One region of the Paenibacillus sp. FSL R5-0914 genome, then DNA from elsewhere that is predicted to be linked to it. Evidence: predicted binding sites of a transcription regulator. Region 1 holds the regulator's gene; each other region holds the start of a gene.
What was found. Region 1 encodes Rex, which represses fermentation and respiration genes when NADH is low (regulators of the CRP and FNR family bind a similar motif). Its sites were predicted from a motif close to TTGTGAAATATTTCACAA; they were not measured.

Region 1 (5,428 bases):
TGATGGTCTGCTGCGTGAACGGGAAGCGGAGACGCTTCAGCCCGAAGGTGATCTGACTTTCTATCGTCAATTAGCGCTTGCTGTAGGAGACTGGAATGAATTAGCTCCACCTCGAGACGAGCATGCTGAGAATCCACTACACAATTTATCTTTTACAGATTATATGGATGAAGTAACGAAACGACTTAAAGAAACTTTGCCACAGTATGAAAGCCGAGAAGCTCAGGATATTATGATCAATGAGGTGATGACGGCACTTGCCGAAGACAAGCATCTATTGATCGAAGCAGGGACAGGAACCGGTAAATCCCTTGGTTATTTATTGCCTGCCATATACCAAAGCGTACGAACTAATGAAAAAGTCATGGTCAGCACTCATACTATTAATCTGCAGGATCAATTGCGTGAGCGTGATATTCCTTTGTTAACGCAGGTAGTTCCTTTTCCATTTAAAGCTGCAATTTTTAAGGGCAGAGGGCATTATTTGTGTCTTCGTAAGTTCGAACATAAAATTAATAAAAAAGACTTTATAAGTCCGAGGGAAGATGCGCTTACTGCGGCTCAGATGATCGTTTGGCTGACACAAAGTGAATCAGGAGATGACGAAGAGCTCAATCTAAGTGGACGTGGCGGAGATTTTTGGGAGACGGTGGCAAGCGATACCGATTCTTGTCTGGGTCGCTCGTGTCCTTGGTTCCGTAAGTGTTATTATCATCGGGCTAAGCATGAAGCTGGTATTGCAGACGTGGTCATTACGAACCACTCTAAGCTTTTCGCAGATGTTAAGGCTGGGCATCAACTACTTCCCGCTTATGAACATCTTGTAATAGATGAGGCCCATCATCTGGAGGACGTGGCTGGCAAGCATTTAGGCATGCATATGAAGCATTTCACGGTGGCACATACATTATCGCGTCTTTATAAGGATAGTCGAAATGGCCAACTTCCTACACTTCGCCAAATGCTTCAGTCATCAGGCAGTGAGGAAGCTTCTGAATGGAGCGGAGTGATCGATAGAATCTATCCGGACCTGCTTACCGTAAAAGAAACCTGGGATCTGCTTAGTGATAAACTATTCAGCCTCTTGCCGGAACGTAGCGATGCAGCGGCGGGAGAAGCCGGCCAGTTAGTCATGCGGCTACTTCCTACCCGTAAACCGAATGATTGGGATGAATTGGTTGCTTTAGAGAATACTATGAATCTGACATTAAGCGAAATTATCCGTAAAGGTGATAAAATGCTTAATGAGATGCGAGATCAAGAAGGTCAATCTTCCTCAGATAGTCTAGTTACCGATATTAGCGGCTTATTTAAGGATTTAGCTTCTATACGTGAGCAAGTACGGTTTTTTATGGGATTAAATGATGAGAATGTAGTATATTGGCTGGAGGCGAATGGAAATTATCGCAGTAAATCGCTACAGCTGTATGCCGTTCCTGTTGATGTTAGTACTCAGCTTAAGGAGCTGTTTTTCGACAAGAAGAAAAGTATCGTACTAACTTCGGCGACACTCTCTGTGGATAAATCTTTCCAGTTTATGATTGATAATCTCGGACTTAATGAAGCTGCGGAAGAGGGGCGTCTGATGACATCACTCCTGCCTTCTCCCTTTAAGTATCGGGAGCAGGCGCTGTTAGTTATTCCGCGGGATTTCCCTAGTGTGAAGGGGAGTGTAGGCGATGCCCGATTTGTCGATACACTCGTACAGTCACTAGCAGAAGCAGCTATTACAACACGTGGGCGGATGCTTGTCCTGTTTACTTCTTACAAGATGCTACGCCAGGTTTACGATCCTCTGAAAGAGGCTCTAGCCTCACAAGAGATCACGGTGCTAGGTCAAGGCGTGGAGGGGGGCAGCCGTAGCAAGCTGATCCGCCGTTTTCAGGACAGTGCAGCTTCTGTACTATTAGGAACAAGCAGCTTTTGGGAGGGTGTAGATATTCCAGGTGAAGCATTAACATGCTTGGCCATCGTGAGGCTCCCATTTCAACCGCCAAACCACCCTCTAGCGGAAGCGAAGTCTGAGTTATTACAAGCCCAGAAAAAGAATCCGTTCATGAAGTTGTCTGTTCCTCAGGCGGTTATTCGCTTCAAGCAAGGATTTGGGAGGCTGGTACGGACAGCGCAAGATCGGGGTATTGTTATTGTGTATGACACAAGGGTGATAGAATCTCACTATGGGAAGTATTTCCTCTATTCGTTGCCTGGCCCGAAAATGGAGCATATGCTTACGGATCAAATGGTTCCTCGTATAGCGGAGTGGTTGGAAGACGGAGGCGTTTCTTGAAAAGAACGTCATCGATCTTATTAATCACTCTACAAGGAAGGGCGGTATAAGAATACCGCTCTTCCTTGAGACGAGGTGCAGATATTTCGATAGGATTTGAACAGAATATCACTTAAATTAGGAGGTAAATTATGAAATCGGATAAAATATCAGAAGCCGTTGTTCGCAGACTTCCTGTGTACTTGCGTTTCTTGAATGATCTCCAGAAACGTGAAATATTAACCGTTTCCTCACAAGAACTAGGACAAAAACTTGATTTAAATCCTGCTCAAATTCGTAAAGATTTAGCTTATTTTGGAGACTTTGGTAGAAAAGGTATCGGGTATGACGTAACTTATCTTATTGAAAAAATCCGTCATATTCTGAAGCTGGATCAACAATTGAATGTGGCTTTAGTAGGTGCTGGTAACCTTGGACATGCATTATCTAATTACAATGCTTATCTGAAAGATACTATGAAGATTACCGCTATATTTGACTCCTATGCACCTAAGGTAGGGCGGAAAATCAACTCTCTTACCGTTCAACCGATGGAGGAGCTTGGTCAGACGGTTCGTGAGCAAGGTATTCGAATTGGGATAATTACTGTGCCTGATTCAGAAGCGCAGAATGTAGCAGATATTCTCATTGAGTCTGGCATTGAGGCGATTTTGAATTTTGCACCAGTGATTCTAAAAACACCATCGAATATCCGTGTTCATGCTGCCGATTTTACAACGGATTTGCAAAGCCTTGCTTATTATTTGAAAGACGGAAAGGAAGAAAGCGGAAATGAAGAGCAGTAAAACGATTATTAAGGGCGGGCGTTTTCTTATTCCGGGAACGGATGAGCCGGTTCTGAGCGGATATATGACTATTGAAGATGATTTGATCACTTACATAGGAAAAGAAGAACCTTTAATGGAAGATGATGTGCAAGTTGTTGATGGCAGTCGTCTGCTGTTTATGCCAGGTCTGGTAAACACACATGGCCATGCCGCAATGTCATTGCTTCGTGGTTATGGAGATGATTTAGCACTTCAGGTGTGGCTTCAAGAGAAGATGTGGCCGATGGAAGCGAAATTCACTGGAGAAGATGTATACTGGGGAACCTCCTTGTCGGTACTGGAAATGCTAAAAGGTGGTACTACAACCTTCTTGGATATGTATGATCATATGGATCGAGTAGCAGAGGTAGTCGAATTATCAGGCATCCGTTCCGTACTGATGAGAGGCGTAATCGGATTATGCCCAGAGGAAGTACAAAATCACAAGCTTGCGGAAGCGATTTCTTTTGCACGAAATTGGCATGGTAAGGCTGATGGTAGAATTACGACGATGATCTCGCCACACGCCCCATATACTTGCCCACCGGACTTCTTTGTTAAGTTTGTACAAGCGGCACATGATTTGGATTTACCGATGCATACCCATATGTCCGAGACCAAACGCGAAGTGGAGCAGAATGTGGTGGATTACGGACTTCGGCCTGTAGCGCATTTAGAGAAGCTTGGAATGTTCACACGTCCGTCTATTGTTGCACATGGCGTTCATTTGAATGATGAAGAGATCGAGATACTGGCTCGTCATGATGTAGGCGTGTCTCATAACCCAGGAAGTAATCTGAAACTGGCTAGTGGAGTGGCTCGGGTTACGGATCTTCTAAAGGCTGGTGTGAAGGTGTCACTGGGTACAGATGGTGCGGCAAGCAATAATAACCTGGATATGTTTGAAGAGATGCGTCTTGCAGCCCTCATCCATAAAGGTGTAAGTGGTGATCCGACGGCTGTCCCAGCTCCGGAAGCGCTGCGTATAGCTACAGAGTATGGCGCAAAGTCTATCTTTTTAAATGATGTGGGTAGACTCGCTGTTGGCATGAAAGCGGACTTTATCGCGATTGATATAGACCAGCCGCATTTGCTACCACACACAGATCTGTTGTCTCATGCTGTATACTCTGCCAGCGCCAAGGACGTTGAGCATGTATGGGTGAATGGTAAACAGGTTGTAAAACATGGAGAATGTATAACGCTAGATGAGGAAGCAATCCGTCGTAAGGCGCAAGAATCATTTGATGGACTGCTTAAACGATAGTCTAAGATCATAACGAATAACTGAAAGGCTGTGACTTTCTGCGATTGCAAAGTTACAGCCTTTTGTGTTTCTGATAATTAGATCATTGAATTGGATATGAAACTTTGGATAAACACACAGGTGTGTTATATAATCAAAAAAGATATATTACTAGAAAGGGAGCTGTACCTTGAAGAAAAGGAAAAAATGGATCCTCCTGGGGTCAGTTCTGATTCTGCTCCTTCTGTTCGGACTTATCCAGTTCTATGCTTATATTATGAAAGATCAATGGAACGAGCGAGATATCGCTAAGGATGTCGCTAAAACCAGTGCTGGTCTGACAGAGGTAACCAAAGCGCAGAAATCCGTGTGGGATGATAATGCGGTGTACTGGGTCTTAACAGGGAAGAATGAAGCCGGGACCGAGTTGATGGTTTGGGTACGTTTTACTGTAGACGGGAAGTTTGCTGAAGGAACCGACGCAGTATATGCTGAAGAACTAAGTAAAGGGACCTCTGAAGCGAAAATGCGTAGCCTTATAAAAGCCGATCTTCCGGACATCAGCATTGAGCGGTTGTTGCCAGGAGTATATAACGGGGAGTATGCTTGGCAGCTTTTTTATAAACAAAGCGGTCGATATTATTATCAATTTTATCGGTTCTCAGATGGGGCTCGAATGGGTGAAGGTTACAGTTTACCTAGCCGCTAAATTAAACAAAAGCATTATAGGAGAAACAAGCGGACCATTTATGGTTCGCTTGTTTTTTAAATGACATATTATTTGATATACTATAAGTACACGAATTGTGATATACTATAAGAGTAGTTTTTATGTATTGGTATTTAAAGATTCATACGAAAAAAGGTCTGTTAGTTAAGAGTAACAGCCCTTTTTTTTGTCGAATTAAATCAATAAATTTAATAAAATGGAAAGAATTAAAAAATAAAATTTTAAATATCTTCACACTTTTTTTCAATATAGTATATACACCTGTGATATACTACTGTTTGTAATTAGAACAGTGTTAGTAGAACGTCAGGCTCTGATGAGCTCTTAGCAGCTATGACTTTGGATCATTCTGTTTACAT
Region 2 (5,428 bases), 170 kb from region 1:
GAAATTAATATAGTCCAAAGACTTACAGATGATAGTCAGCCGATGGAAAAGAGAAAATGGAAAATAATCACGATCTCACATGACGGCAGTATAGAAGAAAAGATGCTGAGTTATGCTCAAAGAAGTGACAATCATCTAGGGGTGAAGCTTATCGAGTTCTCGGGTACATCACTTATGGGTATGGGCTACTATTCGGATATTACTAAAAGTTATCCAAGTGTATTTTTCCCTCTAATTTATCCATTTTTAACAGGTGTCGTGGGAATCTTCTTATTGATCATTATAGTTGTTCAATTACTGATCGAGCTTCATAATAGGCGCGTTATTAGGAAAAATGGGCGATAACGGTCATAAGATATGTTCTAAAATTACTTATAATTTCGAATCACCTTTAACTTGGTCAAGGTTAATAAAGCAAACAGTAGTAGCAGGACTCCGATGGAACCCATGACAGGGGCTGGACTGAAGTGATCGGACAGGAATGAAACAGCTGTAAGACCAAGTGAGGGTGCTACACTCATAATGGAGCCTAATACACCGAAGACTCTACCTTGTATATCCTCCGAAACTTCCAGTCTGAGGATTGTATTTATCAGCAATGTACAGAATGAGAACATAAAGCCAATTAGAAGAATGATGGGAATGGCTAAGGCAGCAGTAGTGACGAACGATAGCAGGAGGTACAGGGGACCCAGACATAGCAGTCCAGTCATGATAAAGAAGCCGCGATTCTTTAATTTAGAGCCGAGAAACAAGATCATGCTGGAACCAATCATATAACCTAGAGGAATACAGGCTTCCATGAGTCCAAACTGAAAGGGACTAGAATTCCATACTTTGACGGCCATAACTTGCGTTAGCATCAGTGAAGGCATAAAGAACAAAGTGAGCGTAGGAAGCATGATGATTATTGCTCGGGCGAAGGGGTATCTCCAAATATAACGAACGCCATCCGCAAGATCCTGTGTGAATTTTCTTTCTTCTTTAGGTCCGGTATTCACTCGGTTTGGGAGTGGAAGGGAGCGGACAGCAAGAACTAGTAGAAAGGAAACTAAAAATGTAGCTCCATCAAATAATATGGCATCTGCCGCTCCAAAACTTGCTACAAAAATACCTCCAGCCGAATACCCAATCGTCCTACAGATGTTCTCCGACAGGTTCAGAATCCCGACTGCTTTTTGCACATGTTCTTTTCCAACTACAGTGGTAATTGAAGCTTGATACGCAGGGGATTGGAATAATGCTGAGACTGTCGTAAGTCCCGTTAATATGGCCACGATAATGAATGATGTAGAAGACATGGAAATGGTCAGAGCAAGCGTAACTGCTAGACCGCAGCTTATCAAATCAGTGATTAACATAATGGTTCTGCGATTGATCCTGTCTGCGAGTGTGCCTCCTATCGATCCGAGTAAAGAACTGAGCAATAGATTGATTATCGTAATAATGGCAATCATTTTAGCGCTTCCGGTCGTCTGAAGTACCCATAAACTTAAAGCAATGCTGTGAAAGGTATTTCCAAACAAAGAAATGGAATAGGAGCTGAGTAGCAGCATAAATCTCCGGTTTCCCCAAAGGGTTGGGTAGGATTGAGCGGTGGTGGATGCATGTTTTGCTAATACAGGATCTGTCATGGGTAACTCTCCTCTCGACTTAAACGCTTAAGTGAATATCGAAAAAAAATTAATCAACAAAATAACGATTATTCTCTTGTTTGGAGTAGTCAGGACGATGTAATAACTCCTGCATTAGTTCAAAAGCAGTGGCTGATTTATCCCCAGTGAATATGAATTTCTGAACGTCTTCTCCAAGCATTTCTGGGCAATTACAGGTACATAGAACAGAAAGACGTGCGAATACCCCGGATTTTTCAACACAACTTCCGATAAACTCATTAATAACTATGGCCTCTTTGTAGATCCCCTCCGATAAGATTGTATTCAATTCTTCCATATTTTGAACTTTGAATATTGCTTTCTCAGGTAAAGGAAGACTATCTTGGATAAAGTTAGTGAGCAGGGAGTTATTTAAGCTCTCCATAATTAAACAAACCTGTGAAAGATCCTCCGGCATTACCTTCCGTAGAGCTGAACGATAATTGTAAAGAACTTGCTTAAACAGCTTATCTTCAATCATGCTGTCGATCAAAATCAAGGGGATACCTTCTACAAAATGTTTGGAAATCGAATAGAAGGATTCATCGTGCACATCGATCAGAAAGACGGCTTCGAGCTTTCTTTCAACGATGATATTCAGAGAAGGATGGTCAGTACCAAGAGAATATAGCAGCGTATGATATCCGGCATCCGTTAAACGCTGTTCCAAAGCACGAATAAATGTGAATTGGGCATAGAGTTTCCAAGGTGGCATATAAGCAGAATTATGGACAAGTACCCCTACTAATCCCGTTTTTTTATTGGCAAGCGAACGGGCTGCTAGATTAGGAATGTAATGAAGTTCTTCGGCAAGTGACAGAATTTGATTGCGGGTCTTCTCAGGAATGGTTTGGTTATCGACGCGGTTCAGAACATAGCTTACAGTCGCAACGGAGACATTAGCTTGTAGCGCGATGTCTTTCATTGTAGTCTTTTTCACCAGTAAACTTCTCCCTTGCTGAGATATTTATTTCCAAATATTATCATTAACACTTGAAAAGAGTCAACGATTGACTTTATACCAAGAAGCAAATGATGCTTGTGTTCATTTTTATAATTTGGGTAAATAGATATAAGAACCTAAATCAGTCAGCGAGAAGAGGTGTGACTCATGGGAACGAATCTTAATCGGGAAGAGAGCGCGCTGTGAAACCGCTTTAGATATTGACACAAATTTGTGAAATTATTCACTTAATTATTAAGAATTTTAATATATAATTAATTCATAATCAAAATTAGGGGGAATCGAAAATGAGACTATTTAAAATGATTTTAGTGGCTGGGGTTTCGGTAGCAGTATTGGCAGGTTGTGGAGCAAATGAGGATAAAGCAAACAATTCGGCGGCAACTTCAGCTCCGGCTGCTGAGCAGACAGATGCTGTCACTACAGCTTCGATCGTGAATCAAGCAGATGCGTTTACTAAGGCTGTTAGCAAAGATGGAAACTGGATTGTTGCGATTCTAAATGATGTAACGATTTCTGATGAGGTTGTTGTAGCTGGAGAATTCCGAAATAAAGGAGCCGCAGATGGCGACATCTACCGTAAGATTGCCCTTTATTCGCAAGATGCTGATCACAAGATCACTGCTACTTATACACTAACCGTGCCAAAGTTTACAGTACAAAGTGAGAATTTGAAAGTTGAAGGCGGAACGATTAAAGGCGATGTTTATGTAGAAGCGAAAGGCTTTACTCTGCCTGAAACCGCCACTATTGATGGTAACCTCTATTTCGCAAGCGAAGATCTGAAAACATCAGCTGTTATTGATGGAAAAGTGACTGGAACAACAGAAGTTAAATAATTTCGTAATCAACTTATACAGTAGAAGCCAATCCATAGACTATGGGTTGGCTTTTTTCTTTTTGTGATTATGTGATCTTCAGTTGATTTTCTTAATATTGAACTTATAATATTACTACCACTACTAGGAGGAACACATATGTCTAAGGAGTATTCACGCACATATATCGAAAGTGTAAAGCTTGAAATGTTAAATAGATTGGGACTTAAGCAAGTGTTCTTTAAGGAGCAAATAGGTGACGGCCTGATTTTTGAAGCGGTTGGTTTTGATAAAGGGAGCAAGCATCGTTTTTGTGTTAGACCGAAGACGAAAACAATTGACGAATTTATTTCAGGAAAATGGATGAAGGTCCGCAGCTTTACAATCAAAAGTGTGGAAATTTAAAATTGAAGTCTAAAAAGGGAACCCCATTTAAATCGGAGTTTCCTTTTTTATTTTTGAGAAGGATTCATTGATAATGTGAAGTATCGCCGTACAGATCGATGGTTGTATTGTTGTCAGTTAGGGTTACTTTACACAATGCTGTAGAGAGAATATCCGGTAGTTCCCCTAATTCCTGCAATGATTTATTGAGAAAATGAGCCATAATTACTTTCAGGGTCATCCGATGCGTGACAATAAGTACCTCATGTCCTTCATTATCGTTAATGATACGCTCAATAGTCGGCGTTACTCTTTGTTCAAGCTGACTATAGGTCTCACCTGGGGCTAGAGGAATAAAAAGATCAGGTCTGGTGAAAAAATGGGTGTACTGTAATGGATATTCTTGTTCAATCTGATCTGTGTTCATTCCTTCCCAAATGCCCATGTTAATTTCCATTAATGAAGCTTGCTGTTGAATCGGTAAACTCCGATTTCCTCGTAAAATCTGCGCAGTATGCAATGCTCTTGGACTAGTACTAGAATAAATGGCTCCTAAATTCTCACCTTCCAAACGTTCTCTCAACCATTCCGCTTGCTGTTCACCCAAGGTTGTTAACGCTGAATTTTGATGTCCTTGCATTCTTTTCTGCAAATTCCATTCGGTCTGCCCGTGACGGGTTAGAAATAATACTGTCTCTTTCATTAACGAAACCTCCCTTTTGAATAGTTGTAAGTATAAGATAAATAATTATAAATAAACAATATATAATAGTTAATATTCATAATGTATAGTTATAGTAAGAAAGCCGAAAGTCCGTTAAACAATGATTTTATTTTATATAGTTAGGAAGAAATCAGGATGAACTATCATGTATTAAAATTGTTTTATTATGTTGCAATAACAGGGAGTGTGACCAAAGCCTCTGAACGTTTGCACATCAGTCAACCCGCTATATCAGCGCAGATCCGCAAATTTGAACGGGAGAATAATATCGTATTATTAGAGGTCATAGGAAAGAGAATGGTGCTAACACCGATTGGGAGAAAACTGATCGAACCACTTGAAAAGTTATTTGCTATGGGTGAACAGGTACAGCAGATTATTGAGGATTATCATAAATTTCCTGCGGGCCATATTCGGATTGCAGGTAATTACCTGGCCACAAGCATACTCATCCCCCGGTGGGCATCATTATACAAACAATCTTTTCCGGAGGTTAAAATTCAGATCTCTACTGCTAATTCTCATGAAGTCATGGAACAATTAAATAACTTTGAAGCAGATGTGGCGATTTATAGTGATATGGCGTTTCCTTCTCATCATACAGGGGTGTTCGAACATCGTGAGTTGTACAAGGACGAGTATGTGTTCGTAGTTTCTTCAAATCATTCTTTAGCCAAGCAGGAGGTTAGCTTTGAGGAAGTGATGGCTGAGGCATTTATTATGAGGGAGGAAGGTAGTGCAGCCAGAGAGAGAATTGTACAATTATGTGAAGAAAGAAAGGTACAACAACCGAAGATCGAACTGCAATTTAATGGAGTAAATGAGGTTATTCAAGCCGTGATTGCCGGTTATGGGATTAGTTTTGTATCTGCGTTGTTAGCAA
Region 3 (5,428 bases), 2.6 Mb from region 1:
TGCGATTATCGCCTTGCTCGAAAAATGGTTAGTTCGCTGGAAACCGCGCCGTAACTCATAGAAAGGAAGATGCCTGTATGTCTCAAGCGACGCAAATAGAGCAAAGAACAACTGAAAACATAAGCTCTCCTGAAGCTCATACTGCACCACCTGCTCTTGAAGTAAGCGGCATCTCCAAGTCCTTCACCCATCGTCGCCGCGAGACGAACGTGCTTAACAACGTCTCTCTTAAGGTAGAGCAGCAAGAGTTCGTTTCGATCGTCGGTCCTTCCGGCTGCGGAAAAAGCACCTTATTCCATATGATCGGCGGACTAGTGAAGCCCGATGCAGGAACGATCCGCATGAACGGCAGAGCCGTTACGGGTCAACGTGGTGAAATCAGTTATATGCCGCAGCAGCCTGCGCTTTTTCCTTGGCGAACGATTGAAGATAATGTACTTCTAGCCGGGGAAATTAAAGGCGCTCTGCAGGATGGAGCTCGTGAAGAAGCGCGCCAGTGGCTCGCCAAGGTTGGCTTGAATGGATTCGAACAGGCTTATCCGCATATGCTGTCTGGTGGGATGCAGCAGCGTGCTGCTTTTCTCAGAGCATTGCTGGCTCCGCAAGAGTTGATGCTGCTCGATGAACCTTTCAGCGCATTGGATGCACTAACTCGCAGTGAAATGCAGCGCTGGCTGCTGGAGCTGTGGGAGGAGAATCGCCGCTCCGTGCTATTCATTACCCATAACATCGAAGAAGCGTTGCTGCTCTCGAATCGTATTTATGTATTCTCGGGTCGCCCCGGCTCCATCCTACATACTGTTGATGTGCCATTTCCACGGCCACGCCGCGATGAGATTACGGATTCCCCGGAATTCCTTAAACTCAAACGCCAGCTGTCACAGTGGATGCGAGAAGAACAAGCTAAAAGCGAGAAGTAGCTTTTTGAATAGAGGTCACTCCACTCACTTTAAACGAGAGATTAAACAAAGAACCGCCCGGGCTTCAATTAGCCCAAGCGGTTCTTTTGTTTTAACCAGAATAGCAGTTAAATCTTATTGTGCTTGTACAAACTCAGCAGATTTAATCCCTGCTTGACGGCCGAAAATAATGATTTCAGCTACAGAGTTACCACCGATCCGGTTTTGACCGTGCAATCCACCTGTAACTTCACCAGCCGCATACAGGCCAGGAATAGCAGCGCCGTCTTTATTTAATACTTCTGTGTTCGTATTGATCTTCACACCGCCCATGGTGTAATGAATCCCTGGGGCGATCTTAATAGCGTAGTAAGGACCCGCGGATAAATCGTTGTCCATCCCTGTTGTTCTGCCGAATTCAGCATCGTTCTTGTTCTTTACCGCGCTGTTCCAAGTATCAAGTGTCGCTTTTAGCTTATCGGCTGGAACACCGATTTCTTTCGCCAATGCTTCGATGGTATCCGCTTGGATCACGAAGCCCATTTTGTCATATTGTTCAATTGCTTTCACGCGTGATTTGACGCCGGAATCAAAGACAAGCGTTGCCGCTTTTTCAGGAAGTGCATTGATCGCTTCGGTAACTTTATCACGTGTAGTCAATTCGTTTACGAACCGTGTGCCTTCGCTATTCACGAGGATAGAACCTTCGCCGCGTACAGCTTCCCCGATCAGATAAGATTTTTCTTGTTGAACTGTTGGGTGAACCTGGATTTGATCCATATCAACGGTGGTTCCGCCAAGTGCCTCAATCATCTTGATGCCGTCGCCGGTACTGCCGATTTGGTTAGTCGTTACGTATCCTTCCAGATCAGGTCTAACTTTTGATATCATATCCATGTTGGATCCAAAACCACCTGTTGTTACAACAACTGCCTTCGCTGTAATGGTTTTTTCATCAGCTTGGTTAAAGAGTACTTTGACGCCGTTAGCCTTACCGTCTTTTTGAGTAATTTCTTTAACATCCGCGTTCACAAACAGTGGAATTTCTTTTTCTTGTACGTTTCTAACCAATCCTTTGACAAGGTATTGGCCTACCGCAGAGCCGTCTTCTGGACGGTGGGTGCGTTTTTCGCTCATGCCGCCTGTGATCGTAATATTGTTCAGCTTGATTCCGATCGAATCCAACCAATCGATTGCACTTGCGGAATTGTCAACGAAGAAACGAAGCATCTCTTTATCGTTCGTGTCATGGCCGCCCTTTAGTGTCTCTTCATAAAACTTATCATTGCTATCTTCAATGCTTTGCTCTTTTTGAAATTTCGTTTGGGAAGCGTTCATTCCTGAGGAGGATTTACTTGTATTCCCACCTGCAACCGGCATTTTTTCTAAAATAACAGGGTTCAAGCCTTTGGCCTTAGCTTCCAGTGCAGCAGACATTCCTGCACCACCAGCACCAACAATAACGATATCATAATTATCTTTTAATTGATCCAGTGGTGTGTAACTAGCTTCTGATGCACCTGATACGGCTTCAGCTTTATCATTTTTGGCCGTCTCATTTACCTTACTTTTGTTCTCGTTGCCATTACTATTACCTGCGCTGTTGCTATTACTGTTACCGCAGCCTGCGATTACGAGCATGACAGAGAGAATGAGAATGAGAGCAGTACTTGTTGTCTTCTTCATCTTTATAACGCCCCTTTGTGAATGTTTTCACATTAATGATAACGCAAAGATGCTGTTTTGGGAAGTTTTTTATGTAATTAGTTATGGTTACTGTTACATTTCCATGAATATTTTCATTTAAATTTTCATAAAAATTCTTAATTTCAATATTTCCTCAGCTTACTACTCAAAAAAAGCCACCCTTTCCAGGGCGGCCATCTGCCTTATTTCCTAATCATAGCTCGATACACGAATTTAGGAAGAACTGCTTGCCTGCGCCTGCGCGACTTTTGTCCTTTGGCCACAGGTGCGAATAAGAGTCGATGCAGCCACTCCAAATTGAGCTTCTTCCATATCGCAGGGGCTGGAGTCACTTTTCCCGCTATAACATCCAAGCTTCCCCCCACGCCAAACACAACCTTAACCTGAGAAAGCGCCTGTTTATGCTTATAAACCCACTTGTCAGAGTATGGAGCCCCCATCGCGACAATCAGGAAATCTGGCTGTGCGTGCTGAATCTCTGCCACAATGGCCGGTTCCTCTTCTTTAGCAAGAAAACCATTATGTCTTCCGGCAATTTTCACATTCGGATATAGCTCTGTAATCTTTTCGACCGCTTTACAGCTGGTATGCTCATCCGTGCCTAAGAAATAAAAGCTCCAGCCCAGCTTATTCCCTTGTGCGAGCAGCTCAAGAAGTAGTTCATACCCCGTAACTCGTTCAGCTATAGGGTCACCTTTTCTTCTCGATGCCAGCACAATGCCAATCCCATCAGGAGTAATCAAATCTGCCTCATGGAGTATGGTTCGAAGCAGCTCATCCGATTGGCTTGTTATCGTAATTTCCGGGTTCGCCGTAATCAAATGAAATAGCTTCGGTTCTCCGGATTGAATATGTTTTGTTAGATGAAGTGTTGTCTCGTTTAGTGTTAGTTTTGAAAAAGGAACGCCTAATATAGAGACTGTCCCAGCCATTTAATCACCTCTTACTGAAAAGTTCATTCCAGTATACCTTACCGTAATCAAGAAGGATAGTCAGCGTCATTACTCCGTTTATTCATCCAAAAACTTCCACCACTCTATTAACCAAGGTTCATCGATCCCCCGCAGGCGGAATTCCTCCAAAAGTATCTTTCGAAATTGTTTTTCCATTTTGACAAAATTATTGTCCTCCTGGTACATGGGAGCAAAGGATTCATCCTCTCTAAGATAACTCCAAAAATCGCCTGCACACTCCAAAATCTTTCGACCTACGACCGTTTGCTGCGCTACGGGAACAAGCCATTTGTCATAGGGATACGGATAACCTTCAATAGTGATTGCACAGCGTAAAGCCTCTTTATAAAGGGAAACCGCTAAGAACAAGATTGGAAAGGCGTCGCCACGAACTACAGGATTATCTAGACTTCTGGCATAGCTTCTTAGCTGTATGTATGAATTCTTACGAATTTTCATTAGTACTTCAGGTTGGAGTGGAACATAGGAATGGAAAAGTGACTTCAGATCCAGCAGATCGTAGTAAATATAGGACACTGATGCATTCCACAGCCATTCCATATCCCCGCTCATTAAAGCTTCTTTGATATCAGATATTTTATGGAGTGTATAATGCCCTGTCTTCCCACTTGGAAGCCTTAAATCCATAAAAAAACTACTGTGCTCCGGAATCAGCCCTTTTTCCTCGAACCGATGATTAATACTGTTGTAAGACTCATCCTCACAAATAATGATTATATCTACATCCGACTGCCCATCTACCACCCCGAGTGCGGTCGATCCATCTAGGATAATGCTTACCCTCTGACGATCTTCTTGCAATAACGGATGATTCAGGATCTCTTGCGTAATGAACTTTCCAATCTCCTCTAGTAATTCGCGATGAAGTAGCAACTTATCAGGTGTTAGTAAAATATCCGACAATACTGATTTCATCATCATATCCATTAGCCTCCAATCGATCTCAACCCCACTATTAATATAGCGCTTACATTTAATCTCAAATGTAGATTCGGGAATATTATTCTACACTCCGAAGATACATCTTGCAACGATATATGTAGTACCCTTTTGCCTAAGCCTAAATATAATGAAGTATCTATTTACTTGAAAAGGGGTATAAGCATGGCGCAGCCAAAAGTGATTGCTACAGTCCGCTCTGCCGGACCGATCGGAGATATCGAAGTAAATGTCAGCACAAATAGGGTATACTTTGTTAACCCAGACACTGAGGCTGGAACTATCGGGGTACTCGATGGCATAACGAATCGAATTATCGCACGCATCAATGTTGGAAGACTGCCAACACAGCTTGGGATTAACCCCCAAACTAACCGAATCTATGTAACAAATTTTCGTGACGATACGGTTTCTGTTATTAACGGGCGGACAAACCAGGCGATAAAGACTGTGAAAGTGGGCCGCATGCCTGATAATATCGGAGTAAATGTTCGAAAAAATTTGATTTATGTAACTAGCATAGCAGGAATTATATTCGTCATCGATGGGAAAACAAACCAGATCAAAACGAAGATTGAAGTCGGCGGTCGCCCTTCCAGAATCGTTATTAATGAGCTTACAAATCGTATATATGTGACCAATACAATAAAAAATTCCGTCTCCGTCATTAATGGAAATACACAGGCTATCATTGCCACCATAAAAGTCGGTAATAACCCTGTGATACCACCCGCACTTAATGTAATCACAGGCCGCATTTATGTCGCTAATAACTTAAGTCGGTTTCTCTCGGTAATCAACGGCCGCAACAATAAATTGCTGCAAAATGTACAGCTGGGGCGTCTGCAAAGTGAGGTCGTTATCAATCCGCTGACAAACCGTATCTATGTCTCAAGTGCACAAGTTGAA
Region 4 (5,428 bases), 2.1 Mb from region 1:
ATCGTTGACCAGACGCAGGCCGAGACTTACCGCGACGGAAGCAACGGATAACATCGTAAAGAAGTCCAGCGCGAACGAAGATAAAAAGGCTACTCGCAGTGTACGCATCGTCGCCGAGCGATATCGATCGCTGACGGTGGCAATACTCGTGCTATGACTACGACTGCGGCCCAGAAATTTCAGCGTTTCTAGCCCACGGAGAGAGTCTACGAAATGATTAGATAAGGTGCGATAAGATTTTAGCTGACGGTCCATCTGCTTGCGAGCCGTCATCCCGATCAAGATCATAAAAACAATAATAATCGGCATGGTGATCGTTAGAATTATCCCACTCGCGGTATCCATCTTGTAGATATAAATAAGCACCAAAATCGGTGTAATTGACATCCCTACCATTCTAGGGATAATCGCTTCTAAATATGTGCGGAACTTTGTTACGCCTTCCAGCACAAGTGTGACAAGATCCCCGGTTCCACGCCCGCCCACCATTCTGGGTCCAAGCTGGAAGAGCTTATCCATCATTTCCCTCCGCATGTTGCTGCCTGTTGCTTCCGCAAAGCGGTAAGAGATACGGCTCATCAGCATGGCGCAAGCATGGCGCACTAGAAATGCAAGAAGGAACAATAGCGAAGTAGCCCATTGTTCCTTCAGAGGTTCTCCTGCAAATAGCGCAGAGATGACTTCTGCCAGCCATTTGGCCAGCAGAAGTATGGACATGCTTTGCACCAGGGTAAGGAGGCCAACGATCAGAAATACCGGCTTAACTCCTTTATACCCAAGCAAATTTTTATCCATTAGTATTCAAGATGCTCCTTCTCGTGAACGCGTTTATGAAAGACAAAGTAACTCCAAATTTGATATCCCAATACGAATGGAAGGATGGTCAGTGCCACAATCGTCATTACCTTTAAAGAGTAATGTCCCGAAGCCGCATTGGTGATTGTCAAATTAAAGGCTTGATCGATTGAACTAATCATAACACGTGGGAACAATCCTACAAAGATAGAAGTTACGGACAATGCTATTACCGCTCCTGTCATACCAAAAGCATAGCCATCCTTCTTCTTCGTCATGAAATAACCCGATAATATAAACGCGATAATTCCCAGCGCTACTATAATCATAAGAACTAAACCACGTTGTTCGAAAATATCAGTCATATAATAAGTCATTACCACGAAAGCAAGCAATAAAGCCCCAAGTGGCAAAAGCAATCTTTGCGCCATTTTTCGAGCGCGAGCCTGTAGATCTCCCACTGTACGCAACGTTGTGAACATGAGACCATGTACCAAACAAAGAAGGACAACAGTCACACCAGCTACTACGGTATACACATTTACGATATCTGTAAAACCTGCGTACATTTGCATATCGCCATCAATCGGCAAACCTTTGATGAAGCTGGCGAACACCACAGCAAGGAGGAAAGGTGGGAGGAAGCTGCCGAAAAAGATACAAACATCCCAAGTTTTTTTCCAAGCTACTGAATCCCGTTTACCTCTAAATTCAAAAGCAACACCACGTGCAATCAAAGCTAATAAAGCAAAGACAAAGGGAATGTAAAATCCGCTAAACAACGTTGCATACCACTCAGGGAAAGCCGCAAACATTGCACCCGCAGCAGTAATTAACCATACCTCGTTTCCATCCCAGAAGGGTCCGATCGAGTTAATCAGAATCCGGCGCTCAGTGTCATTCTTAGCGAGAATTTGTGTTTCCATCCCTACGCCGAAATCGAAACCCTCCAGGAAGAAGAACCCTATAAACAGAACTGCAATGAGCACAAACCACAATTCATTAAGAGACATCATTGGGCGCCCTCCTCGTTATATGGATCATGCGAATCCCCGTGATCGTTATCCATCGCATAAGGACCTTTTTTAATCACTTTCATAAACAAACCAATTAGAACTAATCCGAGAATGGCGTAAATCGCTGTAAAAGAAATAACAGAGAATAGAACCTGACCACTTGTAATGTTAGGCGACACACTGTCTTCCGTTGTCATCAATCCGAATACCGTCCATGGCTGACGCCCGAATTCGGTCATGACCCAACCTGCTGTATTCGCAATTGGAGGAAGCAGTATTCCCCATAACATAAACCGCATAAACCAAGTGTTTGGACGGTCCATCTTTTTGCGCCACATTAAATACATTGCGTACATACCCATTACGATCATTAACGTTCCTGCTAGAACCATGATCCGGAAACTCCAGAATGTCGTACGTACTGGCGGGATATAGTCACCGGGGCCATAGGTTTGCTCATACTCAGCTTGCAGCTCAAGCATACCTTTAACTTCACCGGAAAATTTACTGTATGAAAGGAAGCTTAGCATATACGGAATTTGAAATTCTCCAGTACTTTCTTGCTTCTCAGGATCAATATTTGCCCATACGGTCCAAGGTGCCGGGTCACCACTCTTACCCCACAGTCCTTCGGAAGCCGCCATCTTCATAGGTTGAGTCTCAACCAAATACTGTGCTTGCGCATGGCCTGCCACGGCTACACCAATAGAAGAAATGATACCTACGATTGCTGCAATTTGAAAAGATTTCTTAAAGAAAGATACATCTTGTTTCTTCAATATTTTATACGCACTAATACCCGTTACGAGGAAGGCGCCTGTTGCATACGCAGCAAGAACCGTGTGCGGGAATTCAACCAGCAATTGTCCGTTCGTAATGAGCGCGAAGAAATCATTCATTTCTGCCCGTCCATTATTTATCTCAAATCCCACAGGATGCTGCATAAAGGAGTTCGCTGCTAGAATCCAGAAAGCGGATAACATCGTACCGAAAGCTACTAGCCAGATGGATAACAAGTGCACTCTTTTGGACACTTTGTCCCAGCCGAATATCCAGATGCCAATAAAAGTAGACTCCAGAAAAAAAGCTGCCAATGCTTCGACTGCAAGTGGAGCCCCGAATACATCACCCACAAAACGTGAATAATCAGACCAGTTCATCCCGAACTGAAATTCCTGCAAAATACCTGTAACTACCCCTACTGCAAAGTTGATGAGAAACAGCTTTCCCCAGAACTGTGCCATTCTTTTGTACTCTTCATTGCCTTTTCTAACGTACATGGTCTCCATGATCGCAATCAAGAGCGCTAGTCCGATTGATACCGGTACAAAGAAATAGTGGAATATTGTCGTCGACGCAAATTGTATACGCGACAGCATTACTGTATCCATATTTTTCCCTTCCTTCTCCCCTTTTCGTTAATTATATTGTGTCAAAAATTTAGACGTCATTTTGTGATAAATGTCACACAAAGGGGTACTTTTAACGGTGAAATTCAAATGATTTGTGACAAAAATCACAATTTACCTTAAAAAAAGCAAAAAAAATAAGACGGTTTGACCGTCTTGAAGTTGTTCACTGCTCTATAACAAGCTTGACTCATAAAGGCATTGGTTAGGTAATGGAAATACCCTTCTTCAGCGATTTGAGATCGCCATTCGAATTAAGCAATTGTGGTAGCATCTTCGTGCTGCGAACCATTGGAGAGTCACATAGACGGCAAGAAGGCGCATGTTCAAATGCGAAATTATCCCTCATCCATCCGTTGCATCCATCATTGGTACACGCCCAAATCGCGGTATTTTCTTCCGGTATTTCTTCCAAAGGTTTCTTCCGGTAGTTCATTGCCGTTCCTCCCATCCTGTAAGTCAATAGTGACTAACTAGATATAAAAAGACCGTCCCAACTTTCACAAGCTGGGACGGTTTCTTCTATTATTACAGTTTTACAACGTTTTCGGCTTGTGGTCCACGGTTGCCTTGAACAACGTTGAATTCAACGCGTTGGCCTTCGTCCAAAGTTTTGAAGCCGTCGCCAGTGATTGCGCTGAAGTGAACGAATACGTCGCTTCCGCCTTCAACTTCGATAAATCCGAATCCTTTTTCTGCGTTGAACCATTTAACTGTACCTGTTTGCATGTGTGTTACCTCCACAAATTTAAATTAATATGTTCTTTTTATCTTCAAACAAAGAAAAAATTCACACATTGAAAAAGGTTGTATTACCGAATATAACAGCCCTTTTCAATGCGAAAATTAGGGACTAAATGTATGATTGATATCATATTACCACACCTGATTAGCAAAGGCAAGCTGGCATCCGTATATATCCGTTTCTACCCTAATAAGTATTACCTTCCAATGTAAGGGTTGCCAGTCAGCCCAAAATTGATTAAATCAGCTTATAATTGCCATATTTATCAAAACTTTAGAAGAAATAGATCCCCGATAGCGATACAGAGTATCGCTATTTCAGGAAGCTCTACCTTCTCAACCGAAGGGGTAGTTCGCTCTACTTGTCATTACTGCTATATCATTATATGCCGACTTCCAGCATATTATTCCTCTGGTTTTTCAAGAAGTTTTACTGTAGTCTGATTAACTTTCCCATTTCGATAATAGGTAATCTTCAGATCCTCACCAATCTTCGTCTGATTATATAAATACTTGCGAAGGGAAAGCGTGGATGTAATAGGTTCATCATTAAATTTCGTAATTACATCATTGAACTGTATTCCCGCTTCTTGTGCAGGTCCAACAGCATCCAGAACGACAACCCCATCCTTAACATTGTTCGGTAGGTTCAGTTCCTTGCGTTGGTCCTCTGCGAGAGGAATGTAAGGATTGTTTAAATCTACCGAATATACGCCTAAGTAGGAACGGGCAATCCGCCCTTTCTCAGCCAGTTCATTAGCGGTATCTATCACATGGTTAGCTGGAATAGCAAAACCCAGCCCTTCTACACCTGCATCGGAGATTTTCATCGTGTTAATACCGATGACTTTACCATCCAGATCCACAAGCGCCCCGCCGCTATTGCCTTCATTAATTGCTGCATCGGTCTGAATGACCTCTTGCTCCCAATCATATACGCCGTCCTGATTCAAGGATACGGGAACCATCCGTTCAGTATAGCTGACAATACCTGAAGTCAATGTGTCACCAAGTCCCAACGGGTTTCCGATGGCAATGACCGTTTCACCTAGACGAAGCTTCGAGGAATCCCCGAGCTCTGCGATTGTATTGATCCCTTTGGCATCAATAGAAAGGACCGCGATGTCACTCACTTTATCCGTTCCAACGAGTGTAGCTTTACGTGTCTCGCCATCTACTGTTACGACTTCAAGATTGCTAGAGTCTTCGATGACATGGTTATTAGTAATGATAAATGCTTTATTATCTACCTTTTTATAAATCACTCCAGAGCCTAATGCTGACTCATCCAGAATGTTCAATTCTTTATTATCTTCTTTATGGTTGATAATGCTTACTACTGCAGGACGAACCGTAGCAGCGGCTTGAATGATACGGTCAAACGGATCTCTGCTTGGGGCAACCTCCCCAGTTGTTACTACCGACTTCGGGGCAGTTTCGTGACTCATTTGTCCAGTAAGCATA

Region 2: MKX60_RS14360 (polymer-forming cytoskeletal protein) is a predicted target of Rex. The motif match lies at 2,831-2,848, and genes of this name have one in related genera.
Region 3: MKX60_RS01850 (flavocytochrome c) is a predicted target of Rex. The motif match lies at 2,601-2,618, and genes of this name have one in related genera.
Region 4: MKX60_RS04160 (cytochrome ubiquinol oxidase subunit I) is a predicted target of Rex. The motif match lies at 3,316-3,333, and genes of this name have one in related genera.

The regions. Positions count from the first base shown of each region.
Region 1 is NZ_JBBORH010000001.1:3,070,207-3,075,634, forward strand. Features, by position in the region: gene dinG (ATP-dependent DNA helicase DinG) at 1-2,287, shown strand, start outside; gene MKX60_RS13605 (redox-sensing transcriptional repressor Rex) at 2,419-3,072, shown strand; gene MKX60_RS13610 (amidohydrolase) at 3,059-4,360, shown strand; gene MKX60_RS13615 (cell wall elongation regulator TseB-like domain-containing protein) at 4,530-5,048, shown strand.
Region 2 is NZ_JBBORH010000001.1:3,239,613-3,245,040, forward strand. Features, by position in the region: gene MKX60_RS14345 (hypothetical protein) at 1-345, shown strand, start outside; gene MKX60_RS14350 (MFS transporter) at 369-1,634, opposite strand; gene MKX60_RS14355 (LacI family DNA-binding transcriptional regulator) at 1,684-2,595, opposite strand; gene MKX60_RS14360 (polymer-forming cytoskeletal protein) at 2,907-3,458, shown strand; gene MKX60_RS14365 (hypothetical protein) at 3,597-3,842, shown strand; gene MKX60_RS14370 (histidine phosphatase family protein) at 3,907-4,524, opposite strand; gene MKX60_RS14375 (LysR family transcriptional regulator) at 4,681-5,428, shown strand, end outside.
Region 3 is NZ_JBBORH010000001.1:439,542-444,969, forward strand. Features, by position in the region: gene MKX60_RS01840 (ABC transporter permease) at 1-61, shown strand, start outside; gene MKX60_RS01845 (ABC transporter ATP-binding protein) at 78-920, shown strand; gene MKX60_RS01850 (flavocytochrome c) at 1,035-2,585, opposite strand; gene MKX60_RS01855 (WecB/TagA/CpsF family glycosyltransferase) at 2,789-3,538, opposite strand; gene MKX60_RS01860 (nucleotidyltransferase domain-containing protein) at 3,617-4,501, opposite strand; gene MKX60_RS01865 (YncE family protein) at 4,685-5,428, shown strand, end outside.
Region 4 is NZ_JBBORH010000001.1:958,412-963,839, reverse strand. Features, by position in the region: gene cydD (thiol reductant ABC exporter subunit CydD) at 1-795, opposite strand, end outside; gene cydB (cytochrome d ubiquinol oxidase subunit II) at 795-1,811, opposite strand; gene MKX60_RS04160 (cytochrome ubiquinol oxidase subunit I) at 1,808-3,202, opposite strand; gene MKX60_RS04155 (cold-shock protein) at 3,426-3,656, opposite strand; gene MKX60_RS04150 (cold-shock protein) at 3,749-3,949, opposite strand; gene MKX60_RS04145 (S1C family serine protease) at 4,369-5,428, opposite strand, start outside.